Regions from separate parts of the Parazoarcus communis genome, predicted to be linked through region 1. Evidence: predicted binding sites of a transcription regulator. Region 1 holds the regulator's gene; the other holds the start of a gene.
What was found. The regulator LexA, encoded in region 1, represses DNA repair genes until DNA is damaged. The targets are predictions, from matches to a motif close to ACTGTATNTANATACAGT.
Positions count from the first base shown of each region.

Region 1 (10,088 bases):
GGTCTTGCCACAGCCGGACTCTCCAACCAGGGCCAGCGTGCGCCCGGCACTCAGGGCCAGGCTGACACCGTCGACGGCCCGCACCTGCCCGACGACGCTGCGAAACAGCCCCTTGCGCACCGGAAAATGGACTTCGAGGTCGCGCACCTCGATCAGCGGCGTCCCCTCGCTTCTGCTTGCCGACGTGACATCGCCGGCCTCCGCCCGGTGCAGGGGTCGCGGCACGCTGACGCCGTCGTAAAGATGGCAGCGCACGGTCTGCGCGCCGATCTGCTGCCAGCCAGGCGATTCGTCGTCGCAGCGGTCAAACGCCTGCGGGCAGCGATCGGCGAAGCGGCAACCGACGAAATCCTGATCCAGCGCAGGCACGCTTCCAACCGGCGCATCGAGCATGGTGCCGCGGCGCGCACCGTCGGGCAGCGCCGCGAACAGCTTGCGTGCATAGGGGTGGAGTGGCGTGTTGAAAAAGGCCTGGCGCGGACCGGTCTCAACCAGCTCGCCGGCGTACATCACCCCTACCCTGTGGGCCATCCGCGCCACCACGCCGAGATCGTGCGTGATCAGCAGCATGGCCATGCCGCGTTCTGCCTGCAGCCCCGCCAGCAGATCGAGCACCTGAGCCTGGATGGTCACATCGAGCGCAGTCGTCGGCTCATCGGCGATCAGCAGTTCGGGGCGACCGGCCAGCGCCATCGCAATCATCACCCGCTGCTTCATGCCGCCGGAGAACTGGAAGGGGTAGTCGTCGAGCCGGGCATCGGCACCGGGAATCCCCACGGATTCGAGCAGCAGCCGGGCCTCGGCACGGGCCTCGGCGCCGCGCAGCTTGCGATGCAGTTGCAGGGCTTCGCCGATCTGGTCGCCGATCGTCATGACCGGATTGAGACTGGTGGCGGGCTCCTGGAAGATCATGCCGATACGCCCGCCGCGTACCGAACGCATCCGCGTTTCGGGCAGCCGCAGCAGGTCGTCGCCGGCCAGACCGAGCTCGCCCCCGTCGACTCTGGCGGCGTCGGGCAGAAGGCGGCTGATCGCAAGCGCCGTCATCGACTTGCCGCAGCCGGATTCACCGAGCAGGGCAAAGGTCTCGCCTGCGGCTATCGAGAAGCTGATGCCGTCAACCGGACGGACATCTCCGCCGGCGGCACGAATGGCCACCTTGAGCGCGCGCACGTCGAGCAGGGGCGCCGCGCCCGGGACGGATACATCGGGCGTCGTGCCACTCATTCAGGGGGGGCCATCCGGAAGCAGATATGAAAAGGGCCGCTACCGCGGCCCGTCAGACGATCAGTGATGATGTCCGCCAGCACCATGGACGTGTCCATGGCCAATCTCTTCTTCAGTACCGGCACGCACTTCGGCCACCGTCACGTCGAAGATCAGCGCCACGCCGGCCAGCGGATGGTTGCCATCGACCACCACCTTGCCTTCGGCAATGTCGGTAATGCGGTAGATGATTTCTTCCTCGCCGTCTTCGCTCACGCGCTCGAAGGACATGCCGACTTCGATGTTGTCCGGGAAGAGCTTTGCATCTTCCACCAGCACCAGTTCTTCGTCGTAGTCACCGAAAGCGTCTTCGGGTTGCAGCTTGATCTTGAAGTTCTCGCCTACCTTCTTGCCGTGCAGGGCTTCTTCCAGCGTCGGGAAGATGCCGTCGTAACCACCATGGAGATAAACCAGCGGATGCTGACCATCGTCGATCACCGCACCGTCCGGGTCGGTCACGGTGTACTTGAGGGTGACGACGCTGTTCTTTGCAATTTCCGTTTGCATGCTATGTATCCAGTTCCTTGACCAATTTTAGAACCGCAGCCACATGGCCGCGGGGCGTGACATCACGGAGCACGTGACGGATGACACCCTGTTTGTCGATGACGAAGGTTGTCCGCGCCACGCCCATCTTCTTTACCCCGTCGACTTCCCTGGCCTGCCACACATCGTAAAGACGCGCGACCTCGGCATCGGTATCGGAGAGCAGCCGGACGGACAGTCCGTGCTGATCGCGAAACTCGGCATGCGTCAGGGCGTCGTCGGGACTGACACCCACGATGATGCAGTCGCAACGGGCGAATTCGTCTTCATGGTCACTGAAGTCGGCCGCCTGAAGCGTGCACCCCGGAGTGTTGTCACGCGGGTAAAAATAGAGAATCACACGCTGCCTGCCGCGCGTGGACAGGAGGTCGAAAGTCTCCATATCCGCGTCCGGCAAGGTGAAAGCGGGGGCAGTGTCTCCGCTCTGAAGCATGAATTCTCCCTGACGTTCAGCGGATTCTAGCGGAGTGGCGGTGCGAACTCTACCGGACTGTGATCGGGGCTCAACAAACATGATGTCGCTCCTTTCTGGTTTTGGCACGGCCAGGTGACGGAAATACGTACCTGAGTCATCAATAGCCCAGTCCTGCATCATGCTCAAGACGCAGTGCGTCATTCGCCGTTTGCTGATAAAGATTTGCACACCGCACTTTACTGTTTAAAATTACAGCAACAATCAGGAGATGGCCATGAGCACCCGCAGCGAACACCTGACTGCACGCCAGCAGGAAATACTCGATTTCATCCGCCAGACGGTGGAGAGCGAGGGCCGCCCCCCCACCCGTCTCGAAGTGTGTACGGCTTTCGGTTTCCGCTCTCCCAATGCGGCAGAAACTCATCTGCGCGCACTGGCAGCAAAGGGCGCAATCTTGCTCGAGGAAGGACGCGCCCGCGGCATCCGGCTGGCGCAGGCGCTGGGCCTGCCGCTGATCGGCCGGGTTGCGGCCGGCAGCCCGATCCTCGCCGCAGAGCATGTCGAAAAACGTTTCCAGCTCGACCCGACGCTGTTCTCCCCCCGCGCCGACTACCTGCTGCGGGTGCGCGGCATGAGCATGCGCGACGCCGGCATTCTCGATGGCGACCTGATTGCGGTTCATCGGGCCGGCGAGGCGCGCAACGGCCAGATCGTGGTGGCCCGCATCGACGACGAGGTCACGGTCAAGACCTTGCAGCGCAAAGGCCGTACCGTGGAATTGCTGCCGGCAAACCCCGACTTTGAACCGATCGTGGTCGACCCGCAACGATCGCAACTTGTGATCGAAGGCATCATGGTCGGCCTGATCCGCAAGGACAACTGAGCACCGGGACGCGCTGCCCGCAACGCTGCAGCCCGCCCCTGAAAACGCCGTTATGCCGGGGGCGTTCTGCCCGGACAGCAAGCCGTCCGGTTTGTGCCACCCGGCGTCTGCCGCTATCCGCCAGAGGCTTCCGGAGCACATGCTTATTCATTCCACGGACGCGCGCCGCACGCCCCACCGACCGACATCGACCTGAGCACACGCTGCCGCCATGCCGACTCACACCGCACTCGCCACGCTTCCTGCCGGACTGGTCTGGCAGGGACGGCAACTCGCACATCAGGGCGGCCCGGTACTGCCGACAGGCCATGCCGCGCTTGATGCAGAGCTGCCCGGCGGCGGCTGGCCGGGCGCCGCGATGACCGAACTGCTGGCAGACCAGCGCGGTGTAGGTGAGCTTTCGCTGCTGATGCCGTTGCTGCGCCAATCCGGACCGGCGCGCTGGCAGGTCTGGATTGCCCCGCCACAAATGCCTTATGCCCCGGCACTCCATGCTGCCGGCGTCGATCTTGGATCGCTGCTGCTGCTGACCCCGGCCACCGCCGGAGAAGCCGTCTGGGCCGCCCGCCAGGCCCTTGGCTCGGCCAGCTGCCATGTCGTGCTGGCGTGGCTGCCGCAGATCGACAGCGCCGGCCTGCGTCGCCTGCAACTGGCGGCCGAACAAGGCTCGACCCCGCTCTTCCTGTTCCGCGCACTGGCCACCGCACGCCAGCCCTCACCGGCGCCGCTGCGGCTGGCACTCTCGGCCCAGCAGGGTGCCTTGCGCATCGACCTGCTCAAGCGCAAGGGCCCGCTCGCACACGCCCCCGTTGTGCTGCCGCTGCACGGCGACCGGCCTTGACTCCGCAGGCATCCCGACGTGCTGTGGCTGGCCCTGATCCTTCCCGAATTGCCCCTGCAGGTCCACATTCGCGGCCTGGCAGCCTCCGGCCTGCTCGCCATTACCGAGAACAGGCCCAGCGCTCAGGTCATCGCCGCCACGCCTGACGCCCGCGCACAGGGCATACAGCCCGGCCAGGGCGTCGCCGGCGCGCTCGCGATGCTGCCGACGCTGCGCCTGGTGCCACGCACTCCTGAGCGTGAAGCCGCCCTGCTGAAGGAGCTGGCGGCCTGGTCGGGTGCGTTTGCCTCCCGCGTCTGCCTCGACCCACCCGACTGCATCCTGCTGGAGGTCGCCTCCAGCCTGCGCCTGTTCGGCGGACTCGACGCCCTCGAAGCCGCCTTGCTAGACGGACTGCAGCAGCAGGGACTCGATGCCTGCAGCGCGGGCGCACCCACACCGCTGGCAGCACGCTGGTTCGCGCGCCATGCACATCATGATCCGCAGTCTGTCGTCACACCTGCACCGGACTGGCACGCCCGCCTCGATGCCTTGCCGCTGGAACTGCTTGCCGACGACGGCGCGATCAGCACGAGCAGCTTCGATCTGCTCCATGACCTCGGCCTGCGTACCCTGGGTGAAGTCCGTGCGCTTCCCGCAGCAGGCCTCGCCCGTCGTCAGGCGCAGGCGGTCAGCGAAACCCTTGCCCGTGCCTACGGCGAATGCCACGACCTGCGCCCGGCGTTCATCCCGCCCGAGCGCTACACGGCCCAGCTCAGCCTGCCCGCGGCAACCGTCAATACCGAGCCCCTGATGTTCGCCGCCCGGCGCCTGTTTGCCGGCCTGCCGAGCTGGCTCGCCGCACGACACACCGGCATCGACCACTGCCGCCTGAGCCTGCAGCACGAACGCGGCGAGGACACCGTGCTCGACATCCTCACCGGCATGCCGAGTCGCGACGAAGCCAGGCTCAACCTGCTCGCGCGCGAACGGCTGGCGGTACTCGAACTGCCATCGGCGGTGGAAGGCATGACGCTGAGCACCGACGCACCACGTGCGCTGGCCGCCCGCTCGGACGACCTCTTCGGCGACCCTGCGACCGAACGTGAAAACGCCTTGCTGCTGCTGGACCGCCTGCGGGCACGGCTGGGAGAAGACTGTGTGAGGCAGCTGAGCATCGTTCCGGACCGCCGCCCCGAGTGCGCCTGGCGCAGCACCGCATTGGGCACGATCTCACCCCGCCCGGCTCGAAATGCAGACACGCCTGCCGGCGCCACCCGGCCGCTCTGGCTGCTGACCAGGCCGCGCCGGATCGATGCACCGCGCAAGCTTTACCTGCTGCGAGGGCCGGAGCGCATCGAACAGGGGTGGTGGGACGGGCATGACATCCGTCGCGATTACTACCTCGCGCAAACGGCCGACGAAGGCTTGTGGTGGGTATTCCGCGAACTGGACCCGCCACACGACTGGTACCTGCAGGGCTACTTCGGCTGAGCCTCAACGCCCTGCAGAGCCCCCATGCATCAGGAGGCAGGCGGGAGCAGTCCGTTCATGAACCCTGCCAGCGCCACATCCTTTGCAGTAAGTCCGCCTGCGTCATGCGTGCTGAGCACGACATGCACACGGTTATAGACATTGGACCACTCCGGATGGTGATCCAGCTTTTCGGCCTGCAACGCCGCCCGGCTCATGAAACCGAAAGCCGCATTGAAATCCGCAAACCTGAATTCGCGCTCGATCGCATCCCGCCCATCCACCATCTTCCAGCCGGGCAAGCCGGCCAGAGCGGCGGTTCGTTCCGCATCGCTGAGTTTCATCCTGCCCTCCCGCTTCAACGCAAGGAAAACACCACCAGTCTTCCGCCAGCCTCGGCCTTTGCCGCTGTGGGCTTGACCATGAAAACGCGCTCGGGCGGCACCTTGCCCGTCGTCACCAGCCACTCGCGCACATTCTGCGCACGCTGCTGCGCAAGCAACCTGAGGTCCTCGTCGCCCACCGTCATCGTCGGCAACAGCAGCGCCTCCATCTCGGCAACCGGCAGACTCTTGGCGACACCGAGGAAGTTGCGCGGCTTCTCGATCTCGGTGTCGTCATAGACCTCTTCGAGCAAGGCGGCGTACTCGTCCTCAGCAATCTCGATATTCTGCAGCGAAGGCGCAGACTGTCCGCTCTTGACCATCGCCTTGAGCTTGACCGCACGCACCTGATCAAGCAGCTTTGCGCGGCGAATGCCCTCGGGGTCGCTCGCAGGATCGGCAAAGCCGGTGATGTCGAGCCGCAAGCCGGCCCGATCGACCAGCACCTTGGCGAGCGTCGCCAGCTTTTTCTGCTGCGCCTCACCCGGACGTGACACACCGGAGTCGAACTCGACCTGGGACAGCTCCTCGCCCCCTCCAAGCACGGACCCGAGCAGCGCGAAGGGCGAGGTGATCGCCTTGCCCACCAGATTGAAGAGCGCCTTCACCACCAGTCCGAACACGCTGAACTCGGGGTCGTCCATGGTGCCGCTCACCGGCAGATCAAGATTGATCTGACCGCGACTGTCCTTGAGCAGCGACACGGCCAGCTGCACCGGCAGGTTGACCGCATCCGGACTGTCGACGGCCTCGCCGAAGGTGAGCTGGTCGAGGAAGATCTGGTTTCCCGCCGTGAGCTTGCGCTCCTCGATCCTGTACGTGAGTTCTGCCGACAACTTGCCGCGCTGAATGCCGTAGCCGACATACTTGCCCGAGTAGCTCGACAAACCGGTCAGCTCGAAATCCTTCACCGAGGCACCGATGTTCAGGTACTGATCCTGCCGAAAGGGGTTGAACTCGCCGTTGATCGATACCGGCGCCGAATTGTCGACCCTGCCGTCCAGCGTCAGCTTGGCAATCGTGGTCGGGTCCGAAGACAGTCCGGACAACTCCCCCGCCATCCCGGTCAGGTTGGCGTCGTAGTTGGGGCGCACGAAACGGTCGCTGAAGGCGATGTTGCCACCCTTGACCCGGATCCGGCCGATCTTGATCGGCGGCATGTCGGCCTGCGCCTTGCCGTCGGCAAGTGCTGCTTCGGCTTTCTGCCGCTCGGCCTCGGCCTCCTCGGTTCCGGCCTGAATCTCGCGCAGGTTGAGCTTGCCCTGGTCGCTCAGGATCAGGCGGGTATAGAAGTCGTTGAGCGCGATGTCGCGCACCTCGAGCGCAAACGGCGCCAGGCGCATATCGATGTCGTTCAGGCTCAGGCTGCCCCAGCGCACGAAATCGGTCGCATTCAGGCGATCGATCGAGGAAAAGTTGGCGACGCCGACATCGCCAGTCAGCCGCCCCTTGATGCCGTCACGCGCTGACTCCAGCGCAAGCTTCGCCTTCGCGTACAGACTTCCGCGCGAAATGGCGATCTTGGTTTCTTCCAGCACATACGGCTGCAGGGGCAGCAGATCGACGTTGTCGAGGTCAAGTGCCATCGACGTCTTCAGCGGATCGAGTACCGCCGTCCCCGACACGCCCAGCTTGCCGCGCTTGTTGATCCGGCTCTTCAGGTCGAGCTTGAGTTCAGCCCCCTTGTCAGTGGAAAAGTTTTCCACCTTGAGCGCGATGCCCTCGGCCTCAAGCACCACGGGCTTGCCCGCACTGCGGTCATCAACCCGCAGCGATGCGTCCTCGAGCGCGAGCTTCCTGACCGTGACCGACCATGGCGCCTCCCCCTTGGCCGCAGGTTTCGCCGGCGCGGCCTTGCCTGCCAGCGCCATCAGGTCGAAGTCGCCATTGCGCTGACGAACGGTCGACACTGCCGCACCCTTCACCCCGAACTCGCCTACGACGACCTTGCGTTCGGCCACCAGTACCTGGGCATTGCTCACGTTCACTTGCGGCAGCTTCAGTGCAGCGCCCTTGTCGCCTTTCAGACCGAGCACGAAATCCTTCAGGTTCAGGGTTTCGGCGTTGACTTCGATCTGTGGCTCACCGCCCTTGAGGGCAAGCTTGTAACGTATCGAGCCGTCGAGACGGCCGCCACGGATCTCGCCGCCAGGCATCGCCGCGGCCAGATAGGGACCATAGCGGGCAGGCTGCAGCTGTTCGACGATCAGGTTGCCATCCAGCTCGAAAGGCTCGAGCCGCAGGCTGTCCTGGTGGCTGAGCTTCTCGCCGGCGTCACTGACATAGTCCAGGCGGATCTCCGCCGGCATGTCTCCGATGGTCGACAGGTCACGCAGGTCGAGGTTGATTGCCTCGATCCGGGTGCGGAAGGGTCCCGGTACGCTGCGATCCTCGAAGCGGACCACGCCATCACGAATTCGCGCCGACGCCAGCAGGAAATCGAGCGGTGCCGGCGCAGCGGGCCTGGCACCATCCTGCGCGGCGGCCACGGTTTTTTCAGCACCGGCCTCCGCGGCCTTCCTTGCCCCGTTCGCGGGTGTCTTTGCAGACGCCTTGGCGGACGTCGCCTGTTCGCCCGGCGCAGACCTGGGCAGCAACTGCAGCACGTTGATGCCGCCGTCGGCGAGGCGAACGAGATTGAGCTCAGGCTGCATCAGGCGCAATTTGCTGAACTGGAAGCGGTTCACCATAGGCTGTACGTCAGCCAGCTCGATACCGAACTCGGCCACAGTCAGCACCGGCGCACCCGCCTTGTCCTGAACCTCCAGCTTGTCGATCTGTACCTGTCCGCTGAGCGCCACCACCGGTGAAGCATCCACCGGCTGACTGAAGCTCAGCTGCATGTCGGCACCGAGCACCCCCGAAGGCAGCTTGAAAGCCGGATCGAACGGCAGGTAAGGCATCCACTCGGGCAGCTGAAAGTCCTTCAGCGAGAAGTCGACGACGGTCTCCCGTTCTTCGGTGAAGGGCTTGGTGCGCCCACTGATGCCCAGCGGCTTGCCGTTGAGCATGGCCGACAGCGACGGCTCGACGAACACATCGACCTTGACCGGCAGATTGGACACGAAGGGAATGCCGATATTGATGTCCGACAGTTCGTGCTGCAGACCTTCGACCTGGTCATCTACCGAAATGCGCCCGCCGGTGAGCTGAATGTTGCCCACCGAGAAGCGCGACTCCCCCTCGCTCTCGGGCTGTTCGCCGAGGCGCTCGACGACGTCTGACCAGTTGTGTCTGCCCGCCGGCAGGCGTGTCAGCGCAAGCTGCAAGCCGTCGACCGAGAGCTCATGCAGCACCGGACCGCCGCGGATGATGGATTCGAGTTCGAGATTGAGGTTGAGACGCTCGAAGGACAGGTCGGGCTTCTGCCCGTCAGCGGCCATGATCCTTGCCCCGCGAACTTCCGCTGCGAGGGTAAAGGGGTTGAACAGGACACCGTCGATCGAAACCTCACGCCCCAGTGTTTCACCCAGGATCTTGGTTGCATAGTGCCGCGCCACTGGCGGCACCACGCCAAACCCGATCACGGCCACGGCCAGCAAGACACCCACTCCCCACTTCGCCGGGCGGATGAACCGCTGCAGACGGGGTTGTTGCGTCGGGCCGGGGGTTGAATCAGACATTCACATGCTCCATGTGCTCGAAAACCGTTATGAATCGACCTGTGAAACCCCGGGGCGAACCCCGAAAATCGTCAGTACGTTTGCCGCCGGTCGTCACCGGGCGTATTCTGCGCCGCTTTCAACGCACCGGGCGCGATTGTGGCTGACCAGCGTTTCGACCTTGTTGTAATCGGTGCCGGCGCCGCCGGCATGATGTGTGCAGCGACCGCAGGCCAGCGCGGCCGGCGCGTACTGCTGCTCGATCATGCCCCCAAACTTGCCGAGAAAATCCGCATCTCGGGCGGCGGGCGATGCAACTTCACCAACCGTCGCGTCGCTGCGGAACACTTTCTGTGCCGCAATCCGCACTTCGTCCGCTCGGCGCTCTCGCGTTACACGGCGCGCGATTTTATCGACCTTGTGGAACGTCATGGGGTTTCTTATCACGAGCGCGACTGGGGACAGCTGTTTTGTGATGATTCCGCGCAACAGATCATCGATCTGCTGCGCGCCGAATGCGAAGACGGGGCAGTCCAGTGGGCCATGCCGGCCAGCGTGCAGGCAGTGGAACGCACATCGGACGAGCATGATCGATTCGTCATCGCCACGACCATGGGTCGATTCTACGCCCACAGCCTGGTGATCGCGACCGGCGGGCTTTCCATCCCCAAGATCGGCGCCAGCCCTTTCGGCTACCGTA
Region 1 covers NZ_CP022187.1:1,515,045-1,525,132, forward strand. The annotation lists gene CEW83_RS06885 (dipeptide ABC transporter ATP-binding protein) at 1-1,227, opposite strand, end outside; gene CEW83_RS06890 (FKBP-type peptidyl-prolyl cis-trans isomerase) at 1,288-1,773, opposite strand; gene CEW83_RS06895 (peroxiredoxin) at 1,775-2,245, opposite strand; gene lexA (transcriptional repressor LexA) at 2,502-3,110, shown strand; gene imuA (translesion DNA synthesis-associated protein ImuA) at 3,322-3,951, shown strand; gene CEW83_RS06910 (Y-family DNA polymerase) at 3,970-5,424, shown strand; gene CEW83_RS06915 (4a-hydroxytetrahydrobiopterin dehydratase) at 5,454-5,747, opposite strand; gene CEW83_RS06920 (DUF748 domain-containing protein) at 5,762-9,409, opposite strand; gene CEW83_RS06925 (NAD(P)/FAD-dependent oxidoreductase) at 9,602-10,088, shown strand, end outside.

Region 2 (10,088 bases), 240 kb from region 1:
GAAACCGGCAAGCGTGAATGTGCCCATCTCGACCGGGTGATCGACCAGTTCGTCGTAGTTCTCCGCCCGGTACAGCCCGAACCCGTAAGCGAGCGCCGCGCCGATTTCGCCACGCGCGCGCGGCAGCGCGGTCGCCACTTTCCAGTCACGATAGGCCATGCCTTCCGGACTCTCGATCTCGACCAGACAGGGCCGGTCGGTGCGCCCCTCCACCGCAAGAAACACGCTGGTGCCGTTGAAGAAGCCGTGGGTCTGGTCAAGATGCGCCGCACGCACCGACAGATCCCATGCATACACTTCGTAGAACACCGTCAGCGGCTTTCCGGCAGCCAGCCCGGTAACGAGCCAGGTGTGCTTGTCGAGCTTCTCGACCTTCGCGGCCTTTCCTCCTGACTCGGCGCGCAGGCTCACGACGTGGCGCGCGAACTCGCGAATCATGTAGCTGCCCGGAATCCAGGCCGGCAGGCTGAAACGCTGGCCTGCGGGGTCCGGATCACTGACCGTGCAGCGCAACTCGAACACATGGGCTTCAGGACGCGAGGGGCGGATGAAATAGCGGATCGGGGCAGTCATGGGCAGGACGGGCGACAGCAGCCGGAAAACGGAGAAGTCCCGATTTTAGGCGCTTTGCGAGGAGCTGCCTATTTATTGTGCAGCACGCAAAAGCCCTGTTGCTTCAAGGTGTTTGAACGCTCCCTCACACCTTGTCCACAGCTTCGCCCACGGCCTCCGGGGATAAACCCGATGGGTCGGACCTGTTTTCCACACCCCACGCGGAAAATTCGTGCGAATCGCCACCAAAAACACTGGACAAACGTCGAAACTCGCCGGAAAACAGGTCTGAGCGGCGCTTTTCCCGGACTTGCCTAATTTTTAGGCAGACGATGAAATCCCTTTCGATTCAAGGAGGTTTCGGCTTCCCTCACACCTTGTCCACAGCTTCACCCACGCCGCACGGGGATAAACAGGACTGATCGAACACACAATCCACAGGCCGCGCAGAAATTACGTAGAAACCGCAGCAGAAAACAGTGGACAAATCGCCGAAAAGGCCCGGGAAAGGTCTTGAAACCACGATTTCATGGGACTGCCTCATTTTTAGGCAAGCCTCGAAAAGCCTGTTGATTCAAGGCGGTTGCGGACTCCCCCACACCTTGTCCACAGCTTCATTCACCTTGATCGTGGATAAACACAGTTGATCAAAGAAAGGCCGGCATCGACTCCTGCCTGCGCGACACCCGTCGTCTCTCCGAAACCCGTGCGCTGACATCCCGGCACGCCTTCATCCGGCCTGCGCTTTGTTGGTGCAGCGCGCTTGGCAGATAATCCGGCACGGAATTTCGCAAAGGTACAGATCGATGCCCCCATTCAACGCCGTCTTCCTGGACATCACCCCGCTCGACCAGAACGATCTCGACCTGACTTCACTGCGGGAAGCATTTTCTGGCTTTGAGGCCTACGAGCACACCCCGGCTGAGCAGGTAATCAGCCGACTGCAGGGGGCACAGGTCGCGATCGTCAACAAGGTCAATCTGACGGCTGAAATGCTTGCAGCCTGCCCGCAACTGGAACTCGTGCTGGTTTCCGCGACCGGTCTGAACAACGTGGATCTGGACGCGGCGAAGGCACGCGGGATTGCCGTGTTCAACTGTCAGGGCTACGGCACCGCCACCGTTGCGCAACACACGCTGATGCTGTTGCTGGCACTGGCGACCCGGCTACCGGATTATCAGGCTGCGGTGAAAGCGGGCCACTGGCAGCAGGCAAAGCATTTCTGTCTGCTCGATTTTCCGATTGTCGAACTGGCGGGCAAGACCCTTGGCGTGCTTGGCCAGGGCGAGCTCGGTGGCGCAGTAACGCGACTGGCCGAGGCACTGGGCATGCGCGTGGTGGTCGGCAACCTTCCCGGGCGTCCGCCGAAGGCGGATCGTCTGTCCCTGGATGCCTTGCTGCCCGAGGTCGATGCGCTCACGCTGCACTGCCCGCTCACCGAGCAAACACGCAATCTGATCGGCGCGCGCGAGCTTGCACTGATGAAACCCGGCGCCTTCCTGATCAATACCGCGCGTGGCGGACTGGTTGAAGAGCAGGCGCTGGCCGATGCGCTGCGTCGCGGTCATCTCGGCGGCGCTGCAACCGATGTGCTGATTCAGGAGCCCCCGGTCGCTGGCAACCCCCTGCTGGCCGACGACGTACCACGCCTGATCGTCACGCCACACAGCGCCTGGGGCAGCCGCGAGGCACGTCAGCGCATCGTCGATCAGCTGGTCGAGAACACGCACGCGTTCAGGTCGGGGAACGCGCTGCGTCGGGTTGCGTGAGACGGATACGGCCTCGCTGAGCAGGATGGTACGCGCGGGTCCGGCGGCCCGCGCCACACGGAATCATGTGGATTGCCGTTGTGACTGTATTTATTTACAGTCCACACATGATCCCGCGCTTTGCCGAACTCCATTGCCTGTCCAACTTCAGCTTCCAGCGTGGCGCTTCGCACCCCGAAGAGCTGGCCACGCAGGCGGCGGCCTTCGGTTATGAGGCGCTTGCCATCACCGATGAATGTTCGCTGGCGGGGGTTGTCCGGGCGCATCGCTGCATTCGCGAACATGCGCTGCCTGTGCGGCTCATCATCGGCAGCGAGATCCGGCTCGAGGATGGCCCGGCACTGGTGCTCCTGGCCTGCACGCGCAAGGGATACGGTCAGCTCTCGCGGCTGATCACCCGCGGCCGCCGCGCCGCCGACAAGGGGCATTACCGGCTGCTGCGCAGCGATCTCGAACACGGGCTGGACGATTGCCTGGCCGTGCTGCTGTCACCCGACCTGCCCGACGAAAGCACCGAGGCCGCCGCCCACTGGCTCGCCAGGTGGTTTCCCGGTGCAGCCTGGATGGCCTTCATGCAGACGCTCGACGGCCGCGACGCCGCCCGTCTGACGCAACTGCGCCTGATCGGCGCACGCACCGGCCTGCGCCTCATCGCCAGCACCGGCGCGCTGATGCACGACGCCAGCCGCCGCCCGCTGGCCGATGTACTCACTGCGACGCGCCTGCTCACCACCGTGGCCGATGCCGGGCTTGCGCTCGCCGCCAATGCCGAGCGCCGGTTGCAGGCACGTGAAGTGCTCGGGCGCCGCTTTCCACCCGATCTGCTGGCCGAAACCCTGGTACTCGCCGAACGCTGCAACTTCACGCTCGACGAATTGCGCTACGAGTATCCGGAAGAGCTCGTCCCTGCGACCGAAACGCCCGCCTCCTGGCTGCGCAAGCTGGTCGAAGCGGGGCTGCGCTGGCGCTACCGCAAGGCTGAGTCCGCCGACGACGCCCTTGCCTGCGCAGCCGCTGGGGACGACGACCCGGCGCCCGCCAGGGTTCGTCACCAGATCGAGACCGAACTCGCCCTGATCGGCGAACTCGCCTATGAGGCGTATTTCCTCACCGTGCACGACATCGTCCGCTTTGCCCGCAGTGCAGGCATCCTGTGCCAGGGGCGCGGCTCCGCGGCCAACTCGGTGGTGTGCTGGGCGCTGGGCATTACCGAAGTCGACCCTTCGCTCGGCATCATGCTGGTCGAACGCTTCATCTCGCGCGAGCGCCAGGAACCGCCCGACATCGACGTCGACTTCGAGCACTCGCGCCGCGAAGAGGTCATCCAGTACATCTATCGCAAGTACGGCCGTGAGCGTGCCGCGCTGGCCGGCACCGTCATCAGCTACCGCTCGCGCAGCGCACTGCGCGATGTGGGTCGGGCGCTGGGTTTCGAGGCCGCACAGATCGAGCGCCTGACCCGCGACCGCTACTGGTTCGACGACGGACAGATCATTCCCGAGCGGGTGCGCGAGGCCGGTTTCGATCCCGACAGCCCGCAGCTCATCCAGCTCCTGTCGCTCACCCACGCCCTGATCGGCTTTCCGCGCCACCTGTCGCAGCACGTCGGCGGCTTCGTGATTGCGCGCGGCCGGCTCGATGAGCTGGTCCCGATCGAAAACGCCGCCATGCCCGACCGCACCGTGCTGCAGTGGGACAAGGACGACCTCGACACCCTCGGCCTGCTCAAGGTCGACGTGCTCGCGCTCGGCATGCTCTCCGCACTGCGCCGTGCGCTCGACATGGTATCGGCGTGGCGTGGCACCCCGCTCAGCCTGGCCAGCATCCCGCGCGAGGAGGAGGCGGTGTACGCCATGCTGTCGCGCGCCGACACCATCGGCGTGTTCCAGATCGAATCGCGCGCGCAGATGACCATGCTGCCACGGCTCAAGCCGACGCGTTTCTACGACCTGGTCGTCGAGGTCGCCATCGTGCGCCCTGGCCCGATCCAGGGCGGCATGGTCCATCCCTATCTCGAAGCGCGCACACGCAAGGCCCGCGGCGAAGACCCGATGGCCGGTCTGCGGCATGAGATCCGCGCCGTGCTGGAACGCACGCTGGGGGTGCCGATCTTTCAGGAGCAGGTGATGCAGCTCGCAGTGGCGGCGGCCGGCTTCACCGGTGGCGAGGCTGATCAGCTGCGCCGCTCGATGGGCGCATGGCGGCGCAAGGGCGAACTCGAGCGTTACCGCAACAAGCTGCTGCAAGGCATGGCTGCCAACGGCTACGAAGCCGAATTTGCCGAACGCCTGTGCAAGCAGATCGAAGGCTTCGGCAGCTATGGTTTTCCGGAATCCCATGCGGCCAGCTTCGCCTTGCTGGTCTATGCCTCGGCCTGGCTCAAATGCTTCGAACCCGCAGCCTTCCTGTGTGCCCTGCTCAACAGCCAGCCGATGGGCTTCTATTCGCCCTCGCAACTGATCCAGGACGCACGCCGCCATCAGGTCGAGGTCCGCAGCGCGGACGTCAATGCCAGCGACAGGGAATGCACACTGGAGGCGATTGACGATGAAGTAGCCGGTACTGATCGTGCACACACGAACCCTGCCGTGCGTCTGGGCCTGTGCATGATCCGCGGGCTCGGCACCGAGACCGCCACCCGCATTGCCACCGCCCGCGCCACACGGCCCTTTGCCGACGTGGCCGACCTCGCCACGCGCGCCGGCCTGGATGCCGCCACCCTGCAACGCCTGGCCGCGGCCGACGCACTCAAATCACTGGCCGGCAACCGCCGCCAGGCCTTGTGGCAGGCCACCGGCAACTGCCCGCTGCCCGGCATGCTCAAAGGCGCAGCCGGCTACGAAACCGCACTTCGCTTCGCCCCGCCCTCGGAAGCAGAGGATCTGCGTGCCGACTACAACAGGCTCGGTTTCACCCTCGGTCGCCACCCGCTGAGCCTGTTGCGCACAACCCTGCGTGGCATGCGCTTTCTGGATGCCACCGAGATCATGCACTGCCCCGACCGCATGCTCGCCCGCGCCGCCGGCATCGTGACCTGCCGCCAGCGCCCCGGCACCGCCAATGGCACGATGTTCATCACCCTGGAAGACGAAGCCGGCCTCATCAACATCATCGTTCGCCCCGAGCTGGTCGAACGTCAGCGCCGGCAGCTTCTGGGCGCGAAGCTGCTGGGGGTGTACGGGCAGATCAGCCGTCAGGGCCAGGTGGTGCACCTCATCGCCGGCCGCGTGGTCGACCACTCCGCCCTGCTCGGCCAGCTAGAGACCCACAGCAGGGACTTCCATTGAGGCAGCACGGGGGGCTCCGCGCCGCAACCATGACGTTGGACGCGGCTCAGGATCTGCGCCAGAGTTCACCCTTTGCACACAACAGGGACAACAGTGAACTCGGAAACGCAGGCTCGAACCGATGCGGACTTCATCATTGTCGGCGCGGGCATTGCCGGTGCCTCGATCGGATACTGGCTGGCGCCCTTCGTCCGCGTCCTCATCCTCGAACGCGAATCGCAGCCCGGCTATCACGCCACCGGACGCTCCGCCGCGATCTTCGTGCCAAGTTACGGAAACGCTCAGGTGCGGGCACTCACCCGCGCAAGCCTGTCTTTCATGCAGTCGCCCCCTGCAGGCTTCACCGGCCACCCCTTGCTGAGCCCGCGTGGGGTGCTGGTCGTGGCCACACCGGACCAGTTGCCACACCTCGATGACTTCTGGCGCGAGCTGCAGACCACCTCATCCACGGCCCGCCGTCTGTCTGCGGCCGAGGCCTGCGCCATGGTGCCGGCCCTGCGTCCGTCGCAGGTCGCGGCTGCAGTGTATGAAGAGGGCGCCTTCGATATCGACGTCAACGCATTGCATCAGGGCTTTCTCAAGGGGGTACGCCACGCCGGCGGTCAGGTCGTGTGCGACGCCGAGCTCAGCGCCGTCGAGCGCAGCGGCGAGGTCTGGACCCTTAGCGCCGGCACACGCACGTGGACGGCACCGGTGCTGATCGATGCCGCCGGCGCCTGGGCCGACATCGTCGCCGGGCTGGCGGGTGTCGCACCGCTGGGACTGGTACCCAAGCGGCGCACGGCCTGCATCCTGCCCGCACCCGCCGACATGCCCACCGCACACTGGCCGATGGTGCTCGGCGCAGCGGAGGACTGGTACATCAAGCCCGATGCAGGCGCCTTGCTCGCCTCACCCGCAAATGCCGACCCGGTACCGCCGCAGGATGTACAGCCCGAAGACCTGGATATTGCCCTGGCGATGTACCGCGTCGAAGAGATGACCACGCTGGACGCAAGCCGCCCGCGAACCCCGTGGGCCGGCCTGCGCACTTTCGCTTCCGACGGCGGGCTGGTCGGCGGTTTCGATGATCGTGTGCCCGGTTTCTTCTGGGTGGCCGCACAGGGTGGCTACGGCATCCAGACCGCCGCTGCAATGGGTGAAGCCTGCGCAGCGCTGGTGCGACAGCTGCCGCTGCCGGCCCACATTGCGGCCGAGGGGATCAGCGAGGCCGCGCTCGGACCTGCCCGCATCCGCAACGCGCAGTAAGTGCCCCTCTCGCTGCCGGGCGCACTGCCGCCCGCAGCGCGCACGTTCACCAGCAGGCTGGCATCAAGCACCCGCCGCGAGTTGATCGATCCGCCCTTGCAGATGCTGGCGCAGCAACTGCACCGCAGGGCCGATCTGGCGCCGGCTGGCACACAGCAGGTTGAGCGGGCTGGACTCCCCCGACCATGCAGTGCACAGCGCCACCAGGCGCCCATCGCGCAGGTCCTGCTCGGTGTCGAGCCGCGATTTGTAGGCGATCCCATGTCCGGCCACGGCCCAGCGCCTGACCGTCTCGCCATCGTCGGCGATGCGGTTGCCCCTGACGTTGACCAGGCTCTCTTCGCCATCACGTGAAAAGCGCCAGCGATCGTGCACCTGATCGCTGAGCATGAAGCACAGGCAGTTGTGCCGAACGAGATCGGCAGGCGTTTCGGGCCTGCCATGACGTTCGAGATAGGCCGGCGATGCACACAACACCCGTCGGTTGCTGGGCGCGAGGGGCAAGGCCACCATCCTCGAGTCCGGCGGATTGCCGTAGCGGATCGCAATATCCACCGGCTGCTGAAATACATCCGCAACCCGGTCCGACACCTGCACCCGCAACTGCAGGCGCGGATAGTCCGCAACAAACTCGTCCAGCCATGGCAACAGCAGACGCCGCCCGATGTCTGACGGGATGGATAGCTGCAGGCTGCCGCTGAGTTCGAGTTGTCCGGCCGTTGCCGCCCGTCTGCCCTGATCAAGCAACTCCAGCGCCTGCAGACAATGCTGCAGATAGGCTTCCCCCTCCTGCGACAGTCGCTGACTCCGTGTGGAGCGCACAAAGAGCCGCACGCCGAGATCGGCTTCGAGCCGTTTGAGCGAGGCGCTTGCCGCAGCCGGGGTGATGTCCATCATGCGCGCCGCGGCGCTGAGGCTGCCGCCCTGAACGGTGCGGACGAAGATTTCGAGATCCTTGAGCGCAATCATTATCAAATCTTGTTTGAAATACCTTCTTCATTATCGGCGTTTTTCCGCGCAATGAAGTCGTGCATCATCCAGACATTCGCAACGCACCGATCACGAAGAAGGAATCAGCATGAAAGCCATCGCCTATCAGAACGCCCACCCGATCACCGATGAAAACGGCCTGCAGGATGTCGTCCTGCCCGAACCCGTTGCCACCGGTCGCGATCTGCTGGTCGAGGTCAAGGCCATTTCGGTCAATCCGGTGGATACCAAGGTCCGGGCCAACGCCAGCGCAGAGGCCGGTGGATGGAAAGTGCTGGGCTGGGATGCCACCGGGGTTGTGCGTGCAGCAGGCCCTGACGTAACGCAGTTCAAGGTCGGCGACCGCGTCTGGTACGCCGGCGACATCACCCGTCCGGGCACCAATGCCGAACTCCACCTGGTGGACGAGCGCATCGTCGGGCACATGCCCGCATCGCTCGATTTCGCCCAGGCCGCAGCCCTGCCGCTGACCTCGATCACGGCGTGGGAGATGCTTTTCGACCGTCTGCGCCTGAAGGCCGACACCACGCCGACCAACGAGCGCCTGCTGATCATTGGCGCGTCTGGCGGCGTCGGTTCGATCATGACCCAGCTCGCCCGTCGTCTTACCGGCGCCACGGTGATCGGCACCGCATCTCGGCCAGAGACCGAGGCCTGGGTGCGCGAACTGGGCGCGCATCACGTCATCAATCACACCCGTCCGCTCGCCGAAGAGCTCAGGCGCATCGGCATTGACCAGGTGACCCACGTCGTCAGCCTGACCAAGACCGACCAGCATTTCCCGCACATCGTCGAAGCCATCGCGCCGCAGGGCAAGTTCGGTCTCATCGACGACCCTGAGCCCATCGACGTCCGCCTGCTCAAGCGCAAGAGCGTGTCGCTGCACTGGGAACTGATGTTTACGCGCTCGATGTTCGGCACCGAGGACATGATCGCCCAGCACCGCCTGCTCGACGAAATGGCCCGCCTGGTCGACGCCGGCACGATCCGCAGCACGGCCGCCGAACACTTCGGCAGCATCAACGCCGCCAACCTGAAACGGGCACATGCGCTGCTCGAGTCCGGCAAGGCGCGCGGCAAGATCGTGCTCGAAGGCTTCACCGGCTAAACGATGGCCCGAACGCGGACCTGACCGGCTCGCCGGTTCGACGGGTGCAAAGCATCGATCTGGCACTCATCATGCTTTCCGGGTCACGGGAGGGGTGCAGGCGTCTGCACCCTCGCGACCAAATGGAGCGCATCATGCAGGCACTTGCCAGCCGTACCGACAAGCACGGAAACCCTGTCCAGATCGGCGATGAGGTTCGCATTCTCAGCATCAGCATGGATTCCGACATCGACGACGATGAACGCGAGATGTTCGAATTCATGCTGGGCGCGATCTGCGAGATCGAACGCTTCGACGCGGACGGCCGCGCCTGGGTGTCGATGTGGTGGAGTACCGGCGAGGGCAATGCCACAACCAGTGTCGGACTCGCGACACACGAAATGGAGCGGGTCACCAGCCACTGCCCCAAACCGTCCGCGTGAAGCGGGGCTCAGCCAGCCCGTGCCGCTCCGCCGGGCGGGATCAGACCATGACGCCGAACAGGGCCCCGACCCCGGCGGTCAGCGCCATGGCGAGCGCGCCCCAGAAACCGACGCGGATGACTGACGTGAGAACCGGCGCCCCGCCCGCATTGGCCGCAAGCGCCCCGAGCAGGGCAAGGAAAAGAAGCGAACTGCCTGATACCGACCACATCAGCGCCGACACCGGCACCAGCAACACCACGAGCAGCGGCAGCGCCGCCCCGACGGAGAACGCCGCGGCCGAAGACAGCGCAGCCTGAACCGGCCGCGCCGTGACCGTATCCGAGATGCCGAGTTCGTCACGTGCGTGGGCGCCGAGTGCATCATGGGTCATCAGCTGGGCGGCGACCTGCCCGGCAAGCTCGCGATCGAGCCCGCGCCCGACGTAGATGGAGGTCAGCTCCATCAGCTCGTGCTCGGGGTCAGCGAGGAGCTCCCTGCGCTCGCGCTCAATGTCGGCCCGTTCGGTGTCGGACTGCGAGCTCACCGAAACGTATTCACCTGCGGCCATCGACATCGCCCCGGCGACCATGCCGGCCACACCTGCAATCAGGATGCTGGAGGAGGACGCCTCTGCCGCTGCCACGCCAAGGATGAGGCTGGAGGTGGACACGATGCCGTCGTTGGCGCCAAGCACCGCCGCTCGAAGCCAGCCGATGCGTTGGGTGTGATG
Region 2 covers NZ_CP022187.1:1,277,859-1,287,946, forward strand. The annotation lists gene CEW83_RS05865 (M61 family metallopeptidase) at 1-573, opposite strand, end outside; gene CEW83_RS05870 (2-hydroxyacid dehydrogenase) at 1,359-2,321, shown strand; gene CEW83_RS05875 (error-prone DNA polymerase) at 2,429-5,608, shown strand; gene CEW83_RS05880 (NAD(P)/FAD-dependent oxidoreductase) at 5,702-6,856, shown strand; gene CEW83_RS05885 (LysR family transcriptional regulator) at 6,920-7,825, opposite strand; gene CEW83_RS05890 (zinc-binding alcohol dehydrogenase family protein) at 7,935-8,954, shown strand; gene CEW83_RS05895 (hypothetical protein) at 9,089-9,376, shown strand; gene CEW83_RS05900 (VIT1/CCC1 transporter family protein) at 9,417-10,088, opposite strand, start outside.
Region 2: the regulator LexA is predicted to act here: its motif matches at 2,405-2,422, upstream of CEW83_RS05875 (error-prone DNA polymerase).